Regions from separate parts of the Paenibacillus sp. FW126-R14 genome, predicted to be linked through region 2. Evidence: riboswitches for the same ligand, from Rfam matches in the RefSeq annotation. Region 2 holds a riboswitch; the other holds the start of a gene.

Region 1 (11,445 bases), on a different contig from region 2:
GCGTTTTGACGGCAACGGCAATTACACGGAGTCCGTCATTGTTCAATTCATGCACAAGCTGCTGAGCCCTTAGCGTCATTTGAGGCGTAAGCTCCAGGCGCTCACCGTCATCTAACACATGGGAACAAACACTGAGAATTTCCTCCATAGCTCCTTTGCAAATGAGCACATGGCCATTGCCGCTTTTCTCCAGTACGACAGACATTCGGCGGCGGTTAAAATCAAATGGGATTTCATCTATTTTGCTATAATTTTTTTCAGCTCCTAGAACATCTGTCAGTTCTACATGTTCCAATACCGCAACATCCAATAAATTTTTAAGTCCAGTCTGATGAAAGCTGTTCAAATAAGCGTATTCGAGCACTTTCAAATTTTCATTGCCATGAATGTCCATATATTTTTCGAGAATGATTTTATCCTGCGTGAGCGTCCCCGTTTTATCCGTGCAAAGAATATTCATCGCCCCAAAATTTTGGATCGCATTTAACCGTTTAACGACTACTTTGTTTTGCGACATGACGGAGGCGCCTTTGGCTAAGTTTGTAGTAACGATAACAGGAAGCATTTCAGGTGTCAGACCAACGGCAATGGACATGCCGAACAGTAATGCATCCCACCAGTCCCCTTTGGTGAAGCCGTTAATAAAGAAGATAATCGGAACCATAATCAGCATAAATCGGATAAGGAGAAAGGAGACGCTGTTGACACCTTTATCAAAACTTGTCAGAGGACGCGTGCCGGTCAATATTTTGGCCATCGACCCAAAGTAAGTTGAAGCTCCTGTAGATATCACAACAGCCATAGCCGTGCCGCTAACGACATTCGTACCCATATAGCACATGTTGTCAAGCTCAAGTGCATTGGCGTGCCTGGGCAGCTTTGTTTTATGAAGCTTGGTCAAGCTCGTATCCTGCTTTTCCATAGGAAGAGCCTCTCCTGTAAGGGAGGATTCGCTGACAAAAAGATCCTTGGAGGTTAGCAGCCTGACGTCCGCTGGAATTAAGTCGCCTGCAGACAGATGGACGATATCCCCTGGAACAAGTTGATCCATATCAATCTCCTGCTTCGATCCGTTACGAGTCACTGTGGCGGTTGTTCTTACCATTGCCTTTAGCTTCTCAACGGCCCGCATGGAACGGAATTCCTGGGTAAATGTTATGAGTACACTAATCGCAATCATTAAGCTAAGTACGAGTTGACCTACCGTATCATCCGTAAAAATTGCAAAAATGTCTAATGCCAAAAGAATAAGAATGAACGGATTCTTAAAGCATAACAACAGCTGCACGTACCATACTGGCGGCTTTTCATGAGCGATTTGATTTTTCCCGTATTTGTTCAGCTTTTCTTTAACCTCTGAATCTTTTAAGCCCTCATAGGAAGCTGCCAATTCCTCCATTAAATCCTCTTTGTCGCAAATGGACATCTTAATAAGACGATTTGTTATTTCTTGATTCGTTTGGTCATTCCGTTTGTTGTTTTTCATTGGTTATTCCTCCACCGTCGTATTTGGACACAAAAAAGCTCTCCCAGGAGGAGAGCCGTTGGCTTTGGAACCCGTTCTATTTCATTCAATCCGTACATGGACACACTTAAATAAACTTACCCTTATGTAAATAATGGATAAATTTGTAAATTTTAAGGTTATGGGGGATCGAAGCAAACGAGTTCCTGCTCTTCACAGGATAATTCCGTACATATGTTATTCTTCGCCTACTCGGACTACTGTCCATGTGAATCCCCCCTTTTTCAAATGAAAATCCCTCTAGGTTCACCTAGAGGGATCATAAATAAGCGCGCAAAAAAGACACTTAACCGTTCCCCCTAGTCGAGCTTTAGCACTATACAACGTAAAGAGATCCGATATCTCTTAGCCACCTTATGAAAAGCCTTAATCCGGCAGTTCCTGTTCTACCCATTGGCATCTTTCGATGTTTCCGGGCAGTGGCCTATGTTTGTATAGGAGCCTCACCTAACGAGGTCATATGTTTTACATGAGAATACTACACTCATATTCAGGAATGTGTCAACAACTTTTTTTCTACGAACAAAAATTTTCTTCATCCTGAGATCGTCTCAACGGCTGGGGGGCTGCTTCCATTCATGCTCATCGAGAATCGCCGGGATCTCAATCCAGGCACGTACGCCTTGATCTTCCCGATGGCTGTAATGCAAGCCGTAACTGCCCCCGAAGTGGAGCTGAATCCGCTTTTGAACGTTGATAATTCCGAAGCCCCGATTGCTTTCTTTCCCTTGCAGAATCGCATTCAACATGTCGATATCGGCCTGCCTGTAACCGTTGTCCTCGACACTGATGATGACAAGACCATCGCGGCTTCGCACCTTAATCCATAACTCTCCGTCTTGGCTCATATGCTTAATGCCGTGCAGAATCGCATTCTCAATAATGGGCTGCAGTATGACCTTCGGCACGAGAAACTTTTTCGCATCCTCTTCAATGTCCCAATGCACCTGAAAAGCGTACTCGTACCGGAACAATTGCAACCGTACATACGCCTCCGCATGATTGATTTCCTCCATCACCGGAATCAACAGCTTTCCTTTGCTTAGCCCGATCCGCATAATGAGCGACAAATCCTTAATCATTTCAGCCGACTCCGCCGCCCCTTCCATAAACGTATGCCAGTAGACAGACTCCAGCGTATTATAAAGGAGATGCGGATTAATTTGCGTATGGAGAATCGACAATTCAATTTCCTTATGCTTTAATTCCAGCTCATATTGATCATAAATCGTTTGATTTAAACGGTCGGTCATCCGGATAAAATGATTGCTCAGCAGCACGATCTCGTTTTTGCTCTCCGAATGCATGGAGATCGCCAGCGGCCTGCCGGGATGATAGGAGTTCGTAATGCGCGCCAGCCGCGAAATCGGCTTCAGAATCGATTGAATAAAATACATGCTCGCCAAAATTAAAATAAAGAAATAAATAAACATGATCCAATCCACCAGACGCTGCACAGAGATGTGATCGATGATAATCGATTGCACGGGAACCCGCATCAGCAGCTTCGTGTTCGTAACTTCGCTGGTATGAAGCACATGCATATACTCCACGCCGCCTTCTTTCAGCTTATAAACCCCCTCCACTTTATCCGCATCAACGGGCATTGTGGAGCCGATTTGGAATTTCTCCGTGTTGGTGGCGAGCACCGTATTCTCTTGATCCAGCAGCATAACTTGGGCATCCGCATACTTGTCAAACGGCGAGAAATCCTGCTGCAAAGGCGTCTCGATTCCCGACACAAGCAGGTAGCCGATGACGGTTTCACCGTTATAAATGCTGTTGAGCTGCCGCAGGTAGGCAACGGTTTGCACGCTATTCGGATTGAAGCCGAACTTATCGATAACGCGAAGCACACCTTTCCCCTTAGCTTGACTAACCGATTTATACCAGGAGAGCGCATTCAAATCCGTTGCATAAAAAATGCCGTTGTTTAAAATATCGGAATTCGGCACAAAGGAATACTGCTTATCGGTATCTGAAAAGAACATGGAATAACGAATCGCATTCGTTGAATAATTGCTTAAATATTTATCAAGCGTCTTAAAGATTTCAAACCGCTCATATTCCGACGATGAAGGGATGCTGACGAGCTGTTGAATCTCTTGGGAGATCATGATTTTCTCCGTTTTTTCCTCGAAATCGCTGCTTTCCCTGTCTAATGTTAAGTGGCTTCCCCGCACCAGCTGCAGCAGCGCATTTCCCACCTGCTCTTCTGTAATGGACTCCAGCTTCTTCGCGACGACCAAATCCAAGACCAATATGGGAATGACGACGAATAAGATAAGCAGGACGATCAGCTTTTTCATCAGATTCATATTACGCAGCATTTTACGCATACTGATTTTCCTTCCTTTCCAGCCCTTCCATTTCGTCTTAGTTTCGCGATCGCGGGGACATTCTCCTTTAGGCAAAAGAAAACGCCACCAGAAATAGCTTCTGATGGACGTTCTTCGCTACCCTTTCACACTGGAAACCGAGATGCCGCGAATAATAAATTTTTGAAAAATGAGGAAAAACACCACCGGCGGCAGCATCGCCATCGTCAATACGGCAAAACGGACGCTCCACGGAATGACCGATGTCGGGTACACCACATACAAATAGATGCCTGTTGCGAGCGGGTACATCCCTCTTTCCGTCATCACAAGACTAGGCCAATAGAAATCGTTCCACGTCGCCGAAAAAGACAGCATCAACAGCGTACCGATGATCGGAGTGGAAAGCGGAACCGCTATTTGGATAAAGGAGCTGAACTCGCTTGCCCCGTCCATCCTTGCGGCTTCCAATATTTCTTTGTGAATGCCATCGAAGAAGTTTTTGAGCAGCAGCATGAAGTAAGCGTTCGCCGCAGCCGGCAGCCAGAAGGCCCAATACGTATTCAGCATGCCCAAGCTTTTCAGGTTGAGCAGGTTCGGGACGATGTACGTAGCCGGCGGAATGAGCAGCGTAGAAAAGAAAAACAGCGTCACCCAGCGTTTGAACGGCACTCTTAAATGCGACAGCGCGTAAGCCGCCAATCCGATCAGCAGCAGCGAAACGACCACGTTGCCGATATAGATGAACACGGTATTTTTAAGAAAGGTCAACAAAGGCAGGTCGAATCCGGTAAAAGCATCCTTATAGTTTCTCCAGATCCAGTTTTCCGGGAAAAAGGTCGGAGGAAAAGCAAAAAATTCCTCGCGTGTTTTCAGCGACCCAAAGAACGTATCGAAAAAAGGATACAGCATCGTCGCTCCCAGCAAGAGCATCAACAGCACCATGGTGGTGTAGCCCGTGCGCACGGTGCCTTTTTTCATATCATATCTGGAAATAATGCCGCGTTCTTCTTGCTTCATGCCTTCTCACCTCTACGCTGCAGCAGATTATATAACACGGACAACAAGATTAAGACGAAAAACATCAAGCTGCCCATGGCACTCGCTTTGCCAAAGTCAAGATCGCGGAATGCCGTGTGATTGAGCCACAGCAGGTACGTTAGCGTCGCATTGTTCGGCCCGCCGTCCGTCATGGACAATTGCGCCTGGAAGCCTTGTGACGTAGTGATTACCTGCAGAAGAAGCAGGAGCAGCATCAAGGTTCGGATACTCGGCAGCGTGATGTAGCGGATTCGCTGCCATACGCTGGCTCCGTCAATCTCAGCCGCTTCGTAGATGTCCCTCGGAATCCCGACGATTGCCGCGATATAGATGAGCGTCGCTGCTCCGAAGCTCTGCCATGTTTCCAGCAAGACGATGGAACCCATGGCCAGTTTCGGGCTGAAAAATTCCAGTTTGGGTAGACCCAGCGTTTGTAAAAAGGAATTGATCGGACCTACGGCATCGTAGAACCACTGCCACATCCCGTACAGAACGATAGCGGGAATCGCACTTGGCAGGTATCCGATAATGCGCGCTCCCCCCTGAAACCATTTCAATTCCGAGACAGCGATGGCAACGAGCGGCGGAACCCAGAAGCCAAGCACGATACCGAGGCCCATATAATACAACGTATTTTTGACAGATATAAGGAGCAGCTCATCATGAAAAATACTCACATAGTTGGCCAAGCCAATAAAATGGTTGCCATCCACGAAATCAATATTGTAAAAGCTGTAGAAAATGCCTTTGATAATCGGCACCCACAAGAAAATAATAAAGAACACAATCTCCGGGACGATAAATATAGTCCCCCATAGATACCAGTTGATTTTCTTCTTTACGGAGCTTGCCGCTGCCACAGGCTGTACATGTAATTCTGCATCCATCTCCAACACTCCTTATGAAATCGGACCTAAACCGCGAGGCGGCTTAGATCCGATCGATCCGGTCACTATTCGACTTTCACTTTATCAAACACTTCCGTTTGCACTTTGTTCGACGCATCGCTTAAAGCCTTTTTCAAATCTACATCTTTGGTTGTGAACACTTTTTGGATCACGTTGGCCATCTCTGTGTAGTATTTTTGCGCTTCATACTGCGCTTCCGGCTTGCCGTCCCACAGGCTGAGAAGCTGCGGATCGTATTTGAAAACGTTGTCGTATTTAGCTAACAGATCGGTGTACTTTTTACCGAAATCGGAGGAATCTTTCCAGTAGTTGATCGGCTGCGGGATGTAGACACGGTTTTTCGTTTTACGGTCTTCGATCTCTTTTTTCGTGGAGTTTAAGAAATCGTCCGTGAAATACTCATCTGTGATCCATTTGAAAGCAACAGCCTGCTGATCCTTGTCGCTCTTCGGATTGATTACGCGGTAGTTGCCTCCGAGAACCCCCGTATGCTTGCCGCCTTTGGTCAAAGCGGGCATTGGATAGACGACCATATCCTCTTTGGAAATACCGCCTTCGTTAATCGCCGTATCTGCCGCATTGCCGCTTCCGCACATAACCATCGCGCCGCGTCCTTGTGAGAAGGCGCTTAATGCGTCGCCATAGCCGAGCGCCCAGTTTTGCGGAATCAAGTTCTCGTCTTTCAGCTTTTTATAAAATTCAAGCGCTTTCAAGCCCGCGTCCGAATTGAAAATGCCGACGACTTTACCGCCATCAAGCTTCTGCACATCCCCGCCGGCCGCATAGAGGAAATTCGTCCAGTTCCAGCCTGCTTCCGGGCCTTTTCCCATGGGGATGAAACCTGCGATGCCTTTGGCCGGATCATTGATTTTTCTTGCCGCATCGAGCAGATCGTCCCATGTCCAGTCCATTGGCGGCAGTTCTACGCCTTTATCTTTAAACAGCTTTTTGTTCAGCGTAATGGTCATTACGTATCCGTCAATCGGCACGCCGTACGTTTTTCCATTCACCACAAAAGGTTTGGAGAGAAGATCATTCATATCTTTCGCATGTTCCCACGCATTCATTGAATCGGTAATGTCCGCTACCCATTTCTTGTCAACGAGTACTTTGCCTTCGGTTGCATACGTCGTATACTCGGTTGGAGCGCTGTTGGAAGCCATTTTGATGCCGATTTCCAGCGGATTGTACTGCCAGTCATCCTTCTTGAATTCAACGTTCGGGTTTTTCGCTTTAAAGCGGGCGATCCGTTGATCCAGCTGATCGTTCTTTTCCTTCTGGTCCGGCTTGAAGCCTTGGGCGGTAATGGTCACCTTTTTGGCGGCAGGCGCTGCGGTTTGCGCATTGACTGCCGTGCTAGCGGCTGGGCTAGTGCTTGGCGTGCTCGTTGTAGCGGTTTGCGTGCCGCATCCTGCCAATAGGACCGTCAGCGCGATTGCACTGATTGCGGATGTCTTTTTACCTCTCATCTTTGGTTCCCCTTTCAAAATCATGTAATCTTTCATGTGCTGCTACAATTTCGATTATAAGGGGTGCCCTTGCGTCCTTGCGATGTGCCTTGTTACGCTTATCATGTCGCATATTACGGTCCCGTCTGTTTGATCTCGGAAATATTCACCCCGAAATGCTTCTTAAATATTTTGCTAAAATGCTCCGGCGATTCGTACCCGATCTCCTCCGAAATCTCGTAACGGCGTTTGTCGGTCGTGAGGATGAGCTGTTTCCCTTTCTCCATACGAAGCTGGGTCACATAATCCCAAATGCCCAGGCCCATCACTCTTTTAAACAAATAACTCAAATAATTCGGGCTCAAATGCACACTATCTGCGATGTCCTGCAGCTTCAGCCCTTTATCGCAAAAGTGGCCTTCAATATACGTTTTCGTATCAAAAACAATGCGATTGTTCGCCTCATCCACCTGTGTGCTCGTTAAACTCTGCTCATTCGTCGTTTTGCCGATGTCCTCGATGTAGAACATGTAGTGGTCTTTCCGCGTCTCGCCCCAAGTTAAGCTCTCCATCGCTTCTTTGTAAATGACAGGCCACTGGGTGATGCCTTCCCGGATGCGGCTGATGCCGATTTGGCATTTCACATTAACGTATTTCTGCAAATTCGCGTGCGTCATTTGGGCTACCATCAGCATTTGATTAATACGGAGCGTGCCTCGTTTCTCTTCCTCGGGAACTTGCATCAGCAAGGAGAAGGTCGAGTTGTGGGTGTTGAAGACAAGATGACTCCACTGGCTCGCGGTTTCCTCGATAATATTCAAAGCGGCGTATTTCAAAAGGCTGCGGTCCTTCATCGTGGATATCTGCTCATCGCGGATGCCGCCACGGTCTAGAAACAACTTGATCACGAGCATGCTGTAATGCGGGCCGGACAAGCGGTTACCGATCTTCTCAAGGATGCCTTGCACTTCGGATTCATGGACGGTTCCCGTGACGATCTCACTTAAATAATAGTTCATCTCCAGCGACGTAATGTCCGCCAGCGTTCGATTGCCTTCCCAATTGGAAAAATGCTGCTGCCGTTCTTCCTTTTCCTTGAGCAGCTTCGCCGTTATCGCAATGAGATGAGGCGGAGTAATCGGCTTAACCAAGTATTCCTTGGCTCCGAAACGGATCGCTTTCTGGGCGTATTCAAACTCGCCGTGGGCGGACAAAATGACGATCGGGATGGACGGATCTTCCATGAATATGTTTTCTATCAATTCAATGCCGTTCATTTTTTCCATTTGAATATCGGTAAACACGAGATCAATTTTCTCCAAATGGATAAAATCCAGCGCTTCAAATCCGTTATATGCCATAAAAACCTCGCCGATATCCAGCTTGGACTGCTTCAATATGGTCGCAACACCTTTGCAAATCATCGGCTCGTCATCTACGACTAAAATATTAACCATGGGGCCACCTCGGCATTCTTTTCAAGCATATATTACATTCTATTGTACAACAGATGGGTTTCCTATGTGTATTATTACGAATTTCGTGTCGGATATATGGGAGGGAGACCTTGCTAAACCCAAATAAAAACCCGCCCCCATCACGTATCGATGAGAACGGGTTTATCGCAGGATGCATTATTTCATTTGCTGCAATAAATTGACGCGGTAAGCTTCGCTTTCCAAGCCTTGAATTTCCTTGTACTCTTCCTCGGTCAGCCTTCTCGGCGTACCGACCGATTTGGCGATGAGGTAAATCTTTGCGCTTTCTTCCATCACTTCGGTGCGGTAGTAGGCTTCGCGCAAATTTTTGCCGGTCGTGACGAGTCCATGATTTTTGAGCAAAATCGAGCTGTAACGATCCGCTTTTTCCGCTACAAGATTAGCGAGCTTATCGGTCGTCGGCACGACATACGGCACGAAAGCCACATCGCCGACAAGCGCAGCTTGATCCGGGAACAGCATAGGCAGCTCGTCGTCAACAAGCGTCAATGCAATGCAATAAGCCGGATGCGTATGCACGATCGCCGTCATGTTCGGGTTCACGCGATAGCAGAATAAGTGCATGAGCACTTCAGACGACGGACGAAACGTTTTATCCAAAATGGTTCCCGAAGGGATATCAACCGGCACCCACTGCTCCGGCTCAATGTCTTCCAGGGCAAATCCGCTCGGCGAAAGATACATCGTATCCTCGAATCTTGCGCTGATATTGCCGCCCGGCCCTACGACGAGGCCTTTGGCTACACTTTTACGGGCATACTTCGTTAATTCTTCTCTTATATGTTGCTCAGACATCGCGTCTTCAGCTCCTTACAATTCTCTTGGCAATGACTTGCAAATAGGTTTGGTAAGCCTCCTGCCACTCGGCCCCGTCCTTAGACTCATAGCGATCCGGAGGAAAAGAATCCCGGACGGCCTGGCGAATCTGATCCAGCGACTGAACCTCGCCATGCGCTTTAACCTGCATCATGATATTGCCGATGGCCGTCGCTTCGACAGGACCGGCGATGACCGGACGTCCGGTCGCATTCGCGGTTAGCTGACAGAGCAGCTGATTTTGAATGCCGCCGCCTACCATATGAATCGTTTGAAGCTTCCTGCCGAGCAGCTCTTCGATTTCATCCAGCGTTTGCTTGAATTTCATCGCCAAACTGTCCACTACGCAGCGGATGAGCTCCGCTTTTGTTTGGGGCACGGCTTGCCCCGTTTGGACGCAATAGCGCCGAATGCGCTCAGGCATATTGCCCGGAGCCAGGAAGACCGGGTCCTGCGCATCCACGTAGCTTTGCAGCCCGGGCTCCGCCTTCGCCATCTCCTGCATTTGAGCGTAGCTGAGGGATTCTCCCTCCAGCTCCCACTGTCTTTTGCATTCTTGGAGCAGCCAAAGGCCCATAATATTTTTTAGCATGCGAATTTTGTGCTCGGCTCCGCCTTCATTCGTAAAGCCGTAGCGAAGGCTTTCTTCGGTAAGGATCGGCTGATCGATTTCAACGCCCATTAGCGACCAAGTGCCGCAGGAAATGAACGCGTAATCTTTCTCCAAAGAAGGAATAGACACAACCGCCGAAGCCGTGTCATGCGAAGCTGTCGCGATGACAGACATACCGCCGATTTGCAGCTCCTCTGCAATGTCTTTGCGCAGATTGCCTTCCATCGTTCCCGGCATCACAATGTCGGTGAACAAACCGGCCGGAATACCAAGCTTGTGCAGCAAGCCCTTATCCCAGTCCCTTGCCGCCGAATCGAGCAGCCCGGTTGTGCTCGCGATCGTGTACTCCGTAGAGCGAATGCCGGATAAATAGAAGCGGAATAAGTCCGGCATCAAGAGCAGACGAACATCCTCCGGCAGCGTTAATCCCTGCTCGCTGCGCTCGGCATACAGCTGAAAAATCGTATTAAAAGATAAGGGCTGAATCCCCGACCTGCTGTATAATTCTTGCGGAGTGGTCTGCTGCAGCATGGCCTCCATGGCCTGTGCATTGCGGGCTTCCCTGTAATGATACGGATTGCCGAGCAGCCTCCCTTTGCCGTCCACAAAGCCGTAATCCACACCCCACGTATCGACGGCAATCGATGCCGGACTTCCGGATGCCTGCTGCTTAAAGGCATGGATTCCTTTTTTCAGCTCATGAAAAAGCCTTAGAAAATCCCAAAACAATCTACCGTTAAGCTCAACGGGATCATTGGCGAAACGGTGAATTTCTTCTACCGAAAGCTTGGAGCCGTTCCATCGTCCGAGTATCGTTCTGCCGCTGCTAGCGCCGAAATCGACGGCCAACATATTCAAAGAGTTCGCTCCCACAGGTGCCACCTCAATTCCTGTTACTTGTATAAAGGACCGAAGGAGCTGCAAGCTCTGAAATCCGCGCCTTCAGGATCGGACGTTCCGAAATTGCTCCAGACACGCGGGCGGAAGATATGCTCTTTGGCCACGTTATGCATGGAAACCGGAATTCGTAGGACCGCCGCCAACGTGATCAAATCCGCTCCGATGTGGCCATAGCTGATCGAACCGTGGTTCGAGCCCCAGTTATCCATTACCGCATACACATCCGTAAATGAACCTTCCCCTGTCAAAATAGGAGCAAACCATGTCGTCGGCCACGTCGAATCCGTGCGATCATCCAATGTTTTATGAACGTCTTCAGGCAGATCCACCGAGTAGCCTTCCGCCAATTGCAGCACTGGTCCTAAGCCCTTCACAAG
Region 2 (11,445 bases):
TGTTTTTCACAAATGCAACCATTTGATAAAATACGTGTCGGAACTGCTCCCGGATCGTGCTGGAGAACGGAAAATCATTTTTTATGGTCTCTGAAAATTGTGCAACTACTTTTTGAAACAACGAGTTGACCAGCGCCTCTTTATTTTCGAAATAGCGATAAATCGTACCCGCTCCTACGGCTGCCTTCTCCGCAATCATAGGTACCGTCGTTCCGTCATAGCCTCTTTCTGCAAACAGCTTTAAAGCCGCATCATATATTTCCTCTTGTTTATTGCTGGACAAATATTTGCACCTCATTTTCGGAATGAATATTCATTCCTTTTCATTATAAAGCTAACTTTTCTTTAAATCAAACGTAAAAAAATGTGCAAAAAGGGCCGAGCCTACGGTTAAAAAACCGCAGATCGACCCTATTCATATAAAGTTTAATTCACGCTAATCGCGTCAATGAGCAATACCGCATACGTGCTATCTCTGTGTACGAGCCTGATGTATTTGGCATTAGCCAGATTTGCCCCAAAGGCGCTAAGCGGGATTGTGATGTCGCTATAGCTTCCTCCGACTGTTCCGTAGCTGCTGACCGGCCCGACCGTATGATCTGTTCCGTCATTCAACACGACGTCCCAATGCTGTGACGTGTCGGAAGGATTCCAGTCCCTCATCCGCAGCACCAGGTTCGTATTGCCGGCCAAACTACTATTGATGTTTTCCTGGAAGTATTGCCCTGTTCCGCTGGAGTTAAGGACGATATTGCCGCTGCTGTCGGAACCATAGTAAGCGCTGTCGATGACCCAGCTAATACTTTGACCTAAGTCATTTACTTTATTGTTGAAGTTCGTTGCGTTCCCGAACGAATCGATCGTCACCGTACCGGTCGATGCCGCTGGCGTCGCGCTCGCCTGGTTGGAATTACCGCTCGTTCCCGCCGAGTTGACCGCTTGCACGACGTAGTAGTACGTCGTACCATTGGTCAGACCCGTGTTCGTGTACGACGTCGCCGTCACTCCGGTGGCGACCTGTGCGTAACCCGAACCGCTCGTCGTCGAGCGCAGTACGTTATAGCTGGTCGCACCGGATGAAGCGGTCCAGCTCAGCGACACTTGCGCGTTGCCGGCTGTCGCCGCCAAGTTCGTCGGCGCCGCCGGTGCGGTCGGCGGAATGACCGGCGTCGCGCTCGCTTGATTGGAGTTGCCGCTCGTTCCCGCCGAGTTGACCGCTTGCACGACGTAGTAGTACGTCGTACCATTGGTCAGACCCGTGTTCGTGTACGATGTCGCCGTCACTCCGGTGGCGACCTGTGCGTAACCCGAACCGCTCGTCGTCGAGCGCAGTACGTTATAGCTGGTCGCACCGGATGAGGCGGTCCAGCTCAGCGACACTTGCGCATTGCCGGCTGTCGCCGCCAAGTTCGTCGGTGCCGCCGGAGCGCTCTGCGAGACAACCGGCGTCGCACTCGATTGGTTGGAATTGCTGCTCGTTCCCACCGAGTTGACTGCCTGCACGACATAGTAGTACGTCGTACCATTGGTCAGACCCGTGTTCGTGTAAGACGTCGCTGTCACTCCGGTAGCGACCTGTGCGTAACCCGAGCCATTAGTCGTCGAGCGCAGTACGTTATAGCTGGTCGCACCGGATGAGGCGCTCCAGCTCAGCGATACTTGCGCGTTGCCTGCTGTCGCCGTCAAGTTCGTCGGTGCCGCAGGCGCTGTAGGATTAGAGGCAATGGAGATTTGCCCCAAATTGATCCAACCGTCCGTATTTTGTTCCGCATTGGCGAAACGAACTTTCTTGGCCGGCAGGAACGGCTGCCACGATTCGATGCTGCCTCTGCTTCTTACATCGGCTTCGCTGACGCTTTCCAGCGGATTGACTACACGCATAACCAGATTGAAATTGCCGTTCACGCCAGGATTACCGACGTTGTAATCAAAATAATAGGGGCTGCCGAAATTCAAATAATTGCTTGAAGTATTCCAATCCGGGAACGTGCGGATTTGCAGCGGTTGGACTTTCGATAAATCCCAGTTCGTCTCCCACGTCCGAACCACGTTTCCAGCGGAATCCTTTAATCCGACCAGCACTTTCCAAGGATACGGGAACGGAGCCACACCTCTGTTTTCGATGCGAACCCCGACTTTCAACGGACTTCCCGACGATACGTTGTTATAGTAGGATTCTTTTACGGACAATTCGTAGCCCATTTTGCGTATCGCTTCGGCCACTTTCGTATCGCCGCTATTGTAGCTGGTAATGCCTTGCTGATTAATCATCCAAGAGATGTGGGTCAACTCAATGCTATCCAGCAAGTTGGATACTTGCCCTCCGCCAGTCGGCCAATTCGAGAACATCGATCCTTGAATCTCAGGCCGGGCTTCCCCGCCAATCGACTCGCTGATCCATCTGTTTTCCCCGCCTACATCCAAAGCAAGCTGCAGGAAAGCGTCGGACCACCCGCCCATAGAAACCGGCAGCGTCATACTTTTCGGCTCGGTCGATCCCGATCTGAATTCTTTGTAAGGCCATGAATCGTCGGCGAATCCGATATTGGCCTGTACAGCATGCCCGCCGCCCAAACTGTGGTATCTGATGACAAGTTTGGTTTTGTTGAACGCATTGTCATATGCGTCAATAACTTTATTTATTGATGCGTCTGTCGGAAAAAGGTTCGGATAACCGTCGGAGGTATCCCTGTCGAACGGCCAAGTGTGCCACTCTCCCCATAGCCCGATCAATCCCATATGGACATATGAAATTCTGGGATCCCCGTCATATTTTGCACCGAAGGCTTGAATAAAATTCGAAAGCGCCTGCAGCAAAAACGGGCTGTCATAATCCGGACTTGTCGTTCCCCAGTACGTATTTTGACGCATGGTCACATTTCCGTTAAAGCACGCAGGAATGCCGTTTCCGGGATGAGTGCCCGTTCCGCCCGGATATTCCATGTAGAGACGGATGGCCGCCTGATTCCCGCGCGAAGCCACCTCATCCAGCACTTGTTCGATCATTGCCCAATTATACGAACCGCAATTGGACGGGTTGGTCATGATCTCGCTCAGGGCAAAATAAGACCATTCCATGCTGTGCGGATACCCGGTGGCGTAATCGGTTTTCGAAAAGAAGAAAGGAAGGAAACCTTTCAGCGGATTGTCGAGCGGACCGGGCGCATAAGTTAAAGCATGACTTTGCAGAGCCGGGTCCGCCGACGGACTGACCGGCGTGGAAGGCGGTCCTGCGGGAGCCGCACTCACAACTGCAGGGATAGCGCTCGTCAATAGAATGAATATCAAGACAAACAGAAGCTGTCGTTTTGCGAGCTGTTTGTAGAATTTGCTTTTTACCGTTCTCCTCATCCACAATACCTCCTCTTAATTCACGCTGATCGCGTCAATGAGCAGTACCGCATACGTGCTGTCACTATGCACGAGCTTGATGTATTTGGCGTTGGCCAGCGACGCCCCGAAGGCACTGAGCGGTATTGTGATGTCGCTGTAGCTTCCTCCGGCCGTTCCGTAGTTGCTGATCGGCCCGACGGTATGGTCCGTTCCGTCATTCAGCACGACATTCCAATGCTGTAAGGTGTCGGAAGGATTCCAGTCCCTCATCCGCAGCACCAGATTCGTTTTCCCGGCCAGACTCCGGTTGATGTTTTCCTGGAAATATTGCCCCGCTCCGCTAGAATTAAGGACAATATTGCCGCTACTGTCGGAGCCATAGTAAGCGCTGTCAATAACCCAACTGATGCTTTGACCCAAGTCATTCACTTTATTGTTAAAGTTCGTTGCGTTCGCGAACGAATCGATCGTCACAGTGGATACCTCCGGCATCGCACTCGCCTGATTGGAGTTGCCGCTCGTGCCCGCCGAATTCACCGCTTGAACAACATAGTAATAGGTGGTTCCGTTGGTCAGACCCGTGTTCGTGAATGACACCGCCGTCACTCCGCTTGCGACTTGGGCGTATCCCGAACCGTTTGTCGTTGAGCGCAGTACATTATAGCTGGTCGCGCCGGTCGATGCTGTCCAGTTCAAAGCCACCTGTGCGTTGCCGGCCGTCGCCGTCAAATTCGTCGGCGCTGCCGGTAAAGTCGGTGCTGCCGGCGTCGCGCTCGCCTGGTTGGAGTTGCCGCTCGTGCCCACGGAATTGACCGCTTGAACAACATAGTAATACGTCGTACCGTTAGTCAGGCCCGTGTTTGTATAAGATGTCGCCGTGATGCCGCTAGCGACTTGGATATACCCCGAACCGCTCGTTGTCGAACGCAGTACGTTGTAGCTGGTCGCGCCAGATGAAGCGGTCCAACTCAGCGACGCTTGCGCGTTGCCGGCCGTCGCCGCCAAGTTCGTCGGCGCTGCTGGAGCGGTCGGCGGACCACTGCTTATGGCAACCGAATTGGACAACACGTTATACCCGGCAGCAGCGTCCCAGGTGTTCTGATTCGCCAGGCGGATCGAGTAATCCGGGCGAGAGCGCAGGCTGCTTGCGTTATCCGGCAGCCACAGCGCAAGCTTGTAAGTTCCGCCAGGCATGTTGGAAGGAAGGGTGACGGTCTGTGTGGATACATTCACTGAACCGCTCTTCCACAGCCGCACATCAATGTTGTTCAATTGAACATTAAAGCGATTCGTTCCATTATCGAAAACAAGGAAGACCGGCCTCGGTTTAATCGGACCGGCGTACCCGGCGTTGTTTAAATTGGCTGAGAACGCGAAGCTTGCGCCGGCGTTGGCCGACGTTGGAAAAGTGGCGTCAACGAGGCTAAGCCGGTAGCCCAGCTTCCGTTTGATTCTCGTAAATGCCGTCTCGGCCGGATCGTTGCCCGCTGCCGGCAGATTCGCGTTTTTCCAGATGTTAGTGTTGACTTGCGCATAGTCCTCATTAATTTCCGTGAAATGCAGCTTGCCCATTTCGACCTGTACGTTCACGCCTGCGGAGTCGTTGGATCCCGAGGAATCGCAAGTTTCTCCGCCTACCATTTTGTTAGCACCGGTCGAGGTCGCAAGGTCATACATCCACTGTTTCTTTTGCTCTACATAGAACCAGCCCATCCAGGAATTATTGTCGTACGTGCCCATATCCGCACTGTCAGACAGGAAACAATCGTTATGGAATCCGATACGGTCCTTCTCCTCTTGTGTGAGCGGGCTGCTCCCAGATGGCGTCGGCAGTTCCAAAACTTCTTTGATAAAAATCGGATAACGAATGACGACCGGTATCGATGCAGGCGTCGTACCCAGAATGCTTTTAATAATGCGATAGCGCGTATCCGCCTGTGTGCGATTAAAAGGATCCGTAAAAGAACTTGTATGCCATTCGCCCCAAGGCCCAAGATAACCGGCCTCCAGATGGTTGATCACATCAGCATTAGCTGTAAAAATAGCACCCAACTGCTCAGTGTGGCGGATTATTTGACTTTCAGGGACGGACGGCGATTCGGACCAGGCGTATGCCGGACGCAGTACGATTTTCAATCCGGCCTGACGTATGGCGGCAAGTCCCGAGCTAAGATTGTCGAGCAAAGCCTGGGGAAGGTCCTGATTTTTGTATTTATCCAAATGAATATAACTATGGATGAGCGTATTGCTGTTTTGCTTAGCGCGCGCAAACGTCCGGTCCAGCATATCCGGGTTAAAGCCTGCGATGCTTGTTGCCGCACTTGCGTAATCGTTGACGGCAGGGTCGTTAATAATCTCGTAACGATTATGGAAGCCCCTTTCCGGATTGGCAAAAGCGGTCGCAGAATCACCGGTATACTGGAATGTTGCGCCGAATGCCTGCGTTACCGGCAGTGCCCCAAACAGTACGACAGCAATAAGAAGCATTGCCCACACTTTTCTTCTCAGCATCATTTTTCACCCCATCATTCAATTTTTGTAATCGCTTTCGTTTGTAATTTTGATCTCCTCTCTAGCTGTACAAATATAGGAATGACCGGCACCACCTCTTTCCCAAAATCTGCTTGCTTCTCCATCACCTCCTTTAAAAAATATGCACCAATAAAAAAATCCCGTTGAGAGGGATCTTGGATGCCGATTCTTATGCCTGATGTGCTCTATGGGCTCTATTATATGACATTCAAAATGAGTAATCAACAAATATTTGCGCAAATATTTTCCGCGTCATTATGCAAAAAAGTTAAAGCCGCGAAAAAAAAGAAGACCAGAGCGGCGGCTCTGATCCTCTTGGGAAAAACAGTATGGTATGTGTTTTTTTGTTGCGGTTTTTTTGCTGCTAATGCAACTGTTTATTTAGCGCCTCAATCTCCGCTTCGGACAAGCCGGTTACTTCTGCAATAAATGATATCGACAATCCTTTTTGCAACATGCTAACCACAATTTCTTTGTCCCTTTCCGCCTTGCCTTCCAGCCTTCCCTCGTACCTTCCTTCCTGCCTGCCTTCCTCTTTACCCCTGGACTTTGCGTAGTCTAAAGCAGACTGCTCATCCAGCAGCGCTTTTTTCCGCATCTCATACAGCATCCGCGCTTCTTTGTCTTGGCTCAAAAACTCCAATGTCGTCATCGCTTTTTTCAAACCCGGTGTTTCCATCGCTAATTCCTCCCATCGATCCTGATTCGTGCCGTTAATGAACATCAGCCAATTAACGAGTCGGCTGTCCATTTCGTGGGCTTTGATCCCCAACTTGGGCAGTTCCATAAAGTGAATTTCAATATCGTCGATTAACAGTTCGCCAGTATGGTCTTCCCTCATGTGAAATATGTTATGAAAACGATCATTTGGGATACAAACTGCGCTTTGCCATATCGTACTTGTTGCTCACCTGGATCTCCAGATTCACCTGTTTGCCGTCCCCGGTTTTGGCCCGGACATCCAGAATGGACTGTTTGTCGGTCACGGCATTTTTATCGATATGCGGATCGAGTATCGTCAAACTGACGAACGGCTTCGGTTCCGTTTCCCGCAGCGCTTCATTCAGGAAATTGAGCAACACTTCATCTTTATTTTCTTCGCTGCCAAAGATTTTTTTGAATACAAAATCGACAGACGGCTTTAACAATTCAGTCATCTTTTCAACTCCAACGGCTTGCAATTGCCAGAGATTTTTCTATTCCCATTATACCACAAATAGGTAGCGCGCAGACGGGAAAGACGCGTACTGTTTGTCGCGGCTAGTGGTGCCGCTGTACGGTATGATTCCTCACATTCTTCTTGGGCAGAGCTGCCAATCCTGCTTTCATGATCATACCAGCCAAGGTCTAGCGATTAGAAAAATCCAAACAAAATGTTCAAGAAATTGCGCAAATTCTGCGCAATCATAAAATTGCATAAAAATTCAATATATCGTATACTTATGCATACTAAATAATGGGAGGCTCTATCATGTCACTTGTCATAAGAAATGCTGAACCCGATGATTTGGACGGTTTGACCGAGTTAATGTATGAATACATCGTTGGTTTTTATAAGAAACCCAGACCCGCCACTGAAAAAATTCATCAGTTGATTCAGATGCTTTTAGAAAAGCAAAATGGCATACAGTTTGTTGCATTACAAAACGGAAAGTTAGTTGGTTTTGCCACACTATTTTTTACATTCAGCACGATGAAAGCAGATAAATGTACCGTAATGAACGACCTTTTTGTTATTGAGCAGTACCGCGATACAGAAGTGGAATTGCAACTATTTTTAGCATGTCAAAAATATACGCAGGAGCATGGATTTGCCCACATGTCTTGGATAACGGGGACGGATAATACACGAGCTCAACGTTTTTTTGATAAAATGGGCAGCATGAAAGGGGATTGGATTAATTATTCAATGATCTAAGCTAGAGCGATCGATACTTCAAAATTAAAATGATAACGAATACCACAACGCCTAAAGATAATGTGTTTGTTATCAAAAAAGCTAAGCCGGCACCCGTGACAGCCAAGCTTATTGCATAAGCTTCCATAAGGCTAATTCCTAAAAGCATAAGCAAATACGCCTTTAAACTTAAGTCTGCTACAGATTTCGTTTTCAAAATTTGAATGATTTGAGGAAGCCAACCCAATGAAAGAATAACGCCGCCGATCAACTGCATGACAGAAAAAAACATCAAACGCACCTCATTTATTTCTATATGCGAACATGGCAAATCCAACGGCCCTCATGAGAAAGTTCATTCCCGCACCCGCACCGATCACGGGCAATGATGCCGCTTAATCTTCTTCACGTATCATATGTCGGAATGGGGATTCGAGTGTATTTTCTGCATGAAAAAAGAGGCAAGCATCGCCTGCCCCTACTCCATCTTCCGCACATTCGCCAAATCCGCTATTTTCTTGCTTTCCAGATACTCCTCCATCTGTCGTTCGGCGTCAATCACGACCTGCTGGATCAGACACTCGGTTCCGTGGTTAAAGCTGCATTCGAACAAGGAGGCAGTCCCTTCGATCGCACGAATGATATCGAGAAAGGAGATATCCTCCTGCTTATGCTTGAGGCGATATCCGCCGTTGGCGCCCGGTGAGGACTGAATCAGTCCGGCCTTGACAAGCTTGGTCATTAACTTGGATAGATAGGTTTGAGAAACGCCTAGCTTCTCAGCCAGCAATTGCACGCCAACAACAGGCTTATCGGGCGCTGACGTTACCAGATAAAGCATCGCGTGAAGCGCGTAGTCGGTTGCCTGGGAATATTTCATTCAGCACCTCCATCAAAGATTACGTGAATCCATAATAACGTTAGCTCAACGAAAAATCAATTTCATCATTGACAAATAAATGTATTTGGGAGTAAGCTTTCAATGTAATTGAATATGTCCTCGTTAGGTGAGGCTCCTATACGAACATAGGCCACTGCCCGGAAATATCGAAAGATGCCAATGGGTAGAACAGGAACTGCCGGATTAAGGCTTTTCATAAGGTGGCTAAGAGCAACGCTCTTTACGTTGTATAGTGCTAAAACTGGACTAGGGGGAACCGGCTTATTTCACTGTGAACTTATGCCCCCTGGGACCAAACCCGGGGGGCTTTCATATTATATGTACAAAGGGGGGAAACTGGAAATGGACAGTAGTAGTCGAATGCGACAGTTGAACAATTCAAAAAATGCTTTGCTGCCACGGAATTCGTATTTCCATCTGCCAGTATGCCCTCAGCAATCCTTAAGCAAATCAAACCCTTTCTTGCAAAGGGTTCATTTGCTGAGCCGTTGAACCTGATTGCAAACTGAACAATGGAATGTTTACGCTCTCCTCATGCAATGCTGAGGAGAGCTTTTTATTTGCAAAGGGGGTTTTCACGATGAAATGGAACGGTTTTCTCACTATTAGCAACAAATATAAATTCGGATTGGCAGACGTTATGGTCATTCTCATGCTCTTATCCATTCTGTATTTAACGGCCCATCTTGGTGCCGGCATGGAAGTGCCTTTATCCGAAAGCGATCAGCCGACAATGAACCTTGACCCGCATCTGCTTCCTTACTACGCGGGACGATCGCTGCTCAGAATGTTTATTGCCTTCGGGGCTTCACTATTATTTACATTCGTGTACGGACGTATCGCCGCATACAACCGCATGGCTGAAAAAATCATGATTCCTGCGATAGACATCTTACAGTCCGTTCCGGTGCTTGGGTTCCTTTCGGCCACTGTGATGATGTTCATGGCGCTCTTTCCCGGGAGTCTGCTCGGTGTTGAATGTGCTTCGATTTTTGCCATTTTTACCGGTCAAGTATGGAACATGACGTTCAGTTTCTATCATTCCCTTACGACGATTCCACGCCCGCTAAACGAAGCGGCCAATATTCATCGGCTCGGCGTGTGGTCTCGTTTTACCAAGCTTGAAGTGCCTTTTTCTATGATCGGATTAGTTTGGAACAGCATGATGTCATTCGGCGGAGGCTGGTTCTTTCTCGCGGCGAGCGAGTCAATCAGTGTGCTGAATCAAGACATTCATTTGCCTGGAATCGGCTCCTATATGGCAATGGCTGCCGACCAAGGGAATGTAAGGGCCATTATCTATTCAATCATTACCATGATCATTATGATCTGCCTTGTGGACCAGTTGTTTTGGCGGCCGCTTGTCGCTTGGTCACAAAAGTTTAAGAACGAGCACTCGGAGGCAGCGGAAGTTCCGCAATCGTGGGTTTATGACATTTTAAAACGCGCGCAATTCATTCGTTATGTGAATCATACCGCTGCCATTTTCTTTCATGACTTAACAAACCGGTTCAAACAACGGAGTTCCTCCATCCAATGGCCTAAACCGCCGTCTTTCGTGTCCAAAAGTGTGACCTCGATCATTTGGTTCATCGTTATCCTCTTCGTTGCCAAATATGTCTATGAAGCTGTTCTAGAAATCATGCAGTTGACATGGAGCGAATTAATCAGAGTGGTTATGCTCGGAATGAAAACCGCTCTGCGCGTATTCGTATCAACCGTTCTCGCTGTCGTCTGGACCGTTCCTGTAGGCGTCATGATCGGCATGAATCCCAAGCTTTCAAGAATTGCTCAGCCCATTGTTCAGGTACTTGCTTCTTTTCCCGCAAATATGGCATTCCCCTTGTTTACAATTCTGTACTTGAAGCTAGGAGTAAGTATGAACATAGGTTCTATTCCGCTCATGATGTTGGGGACGCAGTGGTACATCTTGTTTAACGTCATTGCCGGAGCGATGGCTATTCCTTCCGATTTGAAGGAAGCAGCGTCGATTTTGCGATTGACCCGGGTACAAACGTGGTTGAAGTTAATATTGCCTAGCGTGTTTCCGTTTCTCGTTACGGGGTGTATTACAGCAAGCGGAGGAGCCTGGAACGCAAGTATCGTCTCCGAGCTTGTATCTTGGAAAGACAGCACTTTACAAGCATCTGGATTAGGTTCTTTTATCGCTCAAGCAACAACAAAGGGAGATTGGCCGCAAATCATCTGGGGCATTATTGTGATGTGTTTGATGGTTGTGCTTGTAAACCGGCTGGTGTGGCGTAAGCTGTACGCGATCTCAGAAAAAAAATATCATCTGGAATAGAGGTGTGTGATCATGAAAAATACATTAATCCAACTTCAAAAAGTAAGCAAACGTTATGATATGCCCAATACGACGAATGTCAGCATTCTGGAAGATATCCAGTTGAATATTACAGAGGGTGAGTTTGTATCTATTCTGGGGCCTTCCGGCTCGGGCAAGTCCACCCTGCTTCGGATTATTGCCGGGCTTGTGCCTCCTTCTCAAGGCACCGTTTTGTATAACGGGAACGAAATACAGGGAACCAATCCCGGAGTGGGGATGGTGTTTCAATCCTTTGCCTTATTTCCTTGGCTTACGGTACTTGAGAACGTAAAGCTAGGGCTTGAAAACAAACCATTAACGGAAACAGAAAAAATGCGCAAAGCCCTCTCCATTATTGATATGGTGGGACTCGACGGATTCGAAGGCGCATACCCCAAAGAACTGTCAGGCGGTATGAAACAACGTGTCGGCATCGGCCGCGCACTGGTGATGGAA

The links. A riboswitch is a leader RNA that binds a small molecule or an ion and turns the genes downstream of it on or off. The one in region 2 is predicted to bind magnesium.
Region 1: another riboswitch for magnesium. It lies ahead of mgtA (magnesium-translocating P-type ATPase); the one in region 2 lies ahead of AC3WRW_RS27600 (ABC transporter permease).

The regions. Positions count from the first base shown of each region.
Region 1 is NZ_JBYTBS010000026.1:71,804-83,248, forward strand. Features, by position in the region: gene mgtA (magnesium-translocating P-type ATPase) at 1-1,486, opposite strand, end outside; M-box (ykoK) riboswitch at 1,814-1,987, opposite strand; gene AC3WRW_RS17715 (sensor histidine kinase) at 2,077-3,864, opposite strand; gene AC3WRW_RS17720 (carbohydrate ABC transporter permease) at 3,982-4,863, opposite strand; gene AC3WRW_RS17725 (carbohydrate ABC transporter permease) at 4,860-5,771, opposite strand; gene AC3WRW_RS17730 (ABC transporter substrate-binding protein) at 5,837-7,261, opposite strand; gene AC3WRW_RS17735 (response regulator) at 7,375-8,697, opposite strand; gene AC3WRW_RS17740 (class II aldolase/adducin family protein) at 8,875-9,534, opposite strand; gene AC3WRW_RS17745 (rhamnulokinase) at 9,542-11,020, opposite strand; gene AC3WRW_RS17750 (L-fucose isomerase) at 11,062-11,445, opposite strand, start outside.
Region 2 is NZ_JBYTBS010000060.1:28,313-39,757, forward strand. Features, by position in the region: gene AC3WRW_RS27565 (TetR/AcrR family transcriptional regulator) at 1-283, opposite strand, end outside; gene AC3WRW_RS27570 (fibronectin type III domain-containing protein) at 427-3,351, opposite strand; gene AC3WRW_RS27575 (DUF4832 domain-containing protein) at 3,367-5,844, opposite strand; partial or broken gene AC3WRW_RS27580 (Rpn family recombination-promoting nuclease/putative transposase) at 6,230-7,022, opposite strand; gene AC3WRW_RS27585 (GNAT family N-acetyltransferase) at 7,337-7,783, shown strand; gene AC3WRW_RS27590 (PQ-loop domain-containing transporter) at 7,785-8,039, opposite strand; gene AC3WRW_RS27595 (RrF2 family transcriptional regulator) at 8,241-8,642, opposite strand; M-box (ykoK) riboswitch at 8,755-8,924, shown strand; gene AC3WRW_RS27600 (ABC transporter permease) at 9,244-10,968, shown strand; gene AC3WRW_RS27605 (ABC transporter ATP-binding protein) at 10,981-11,445, shown strand, end outside.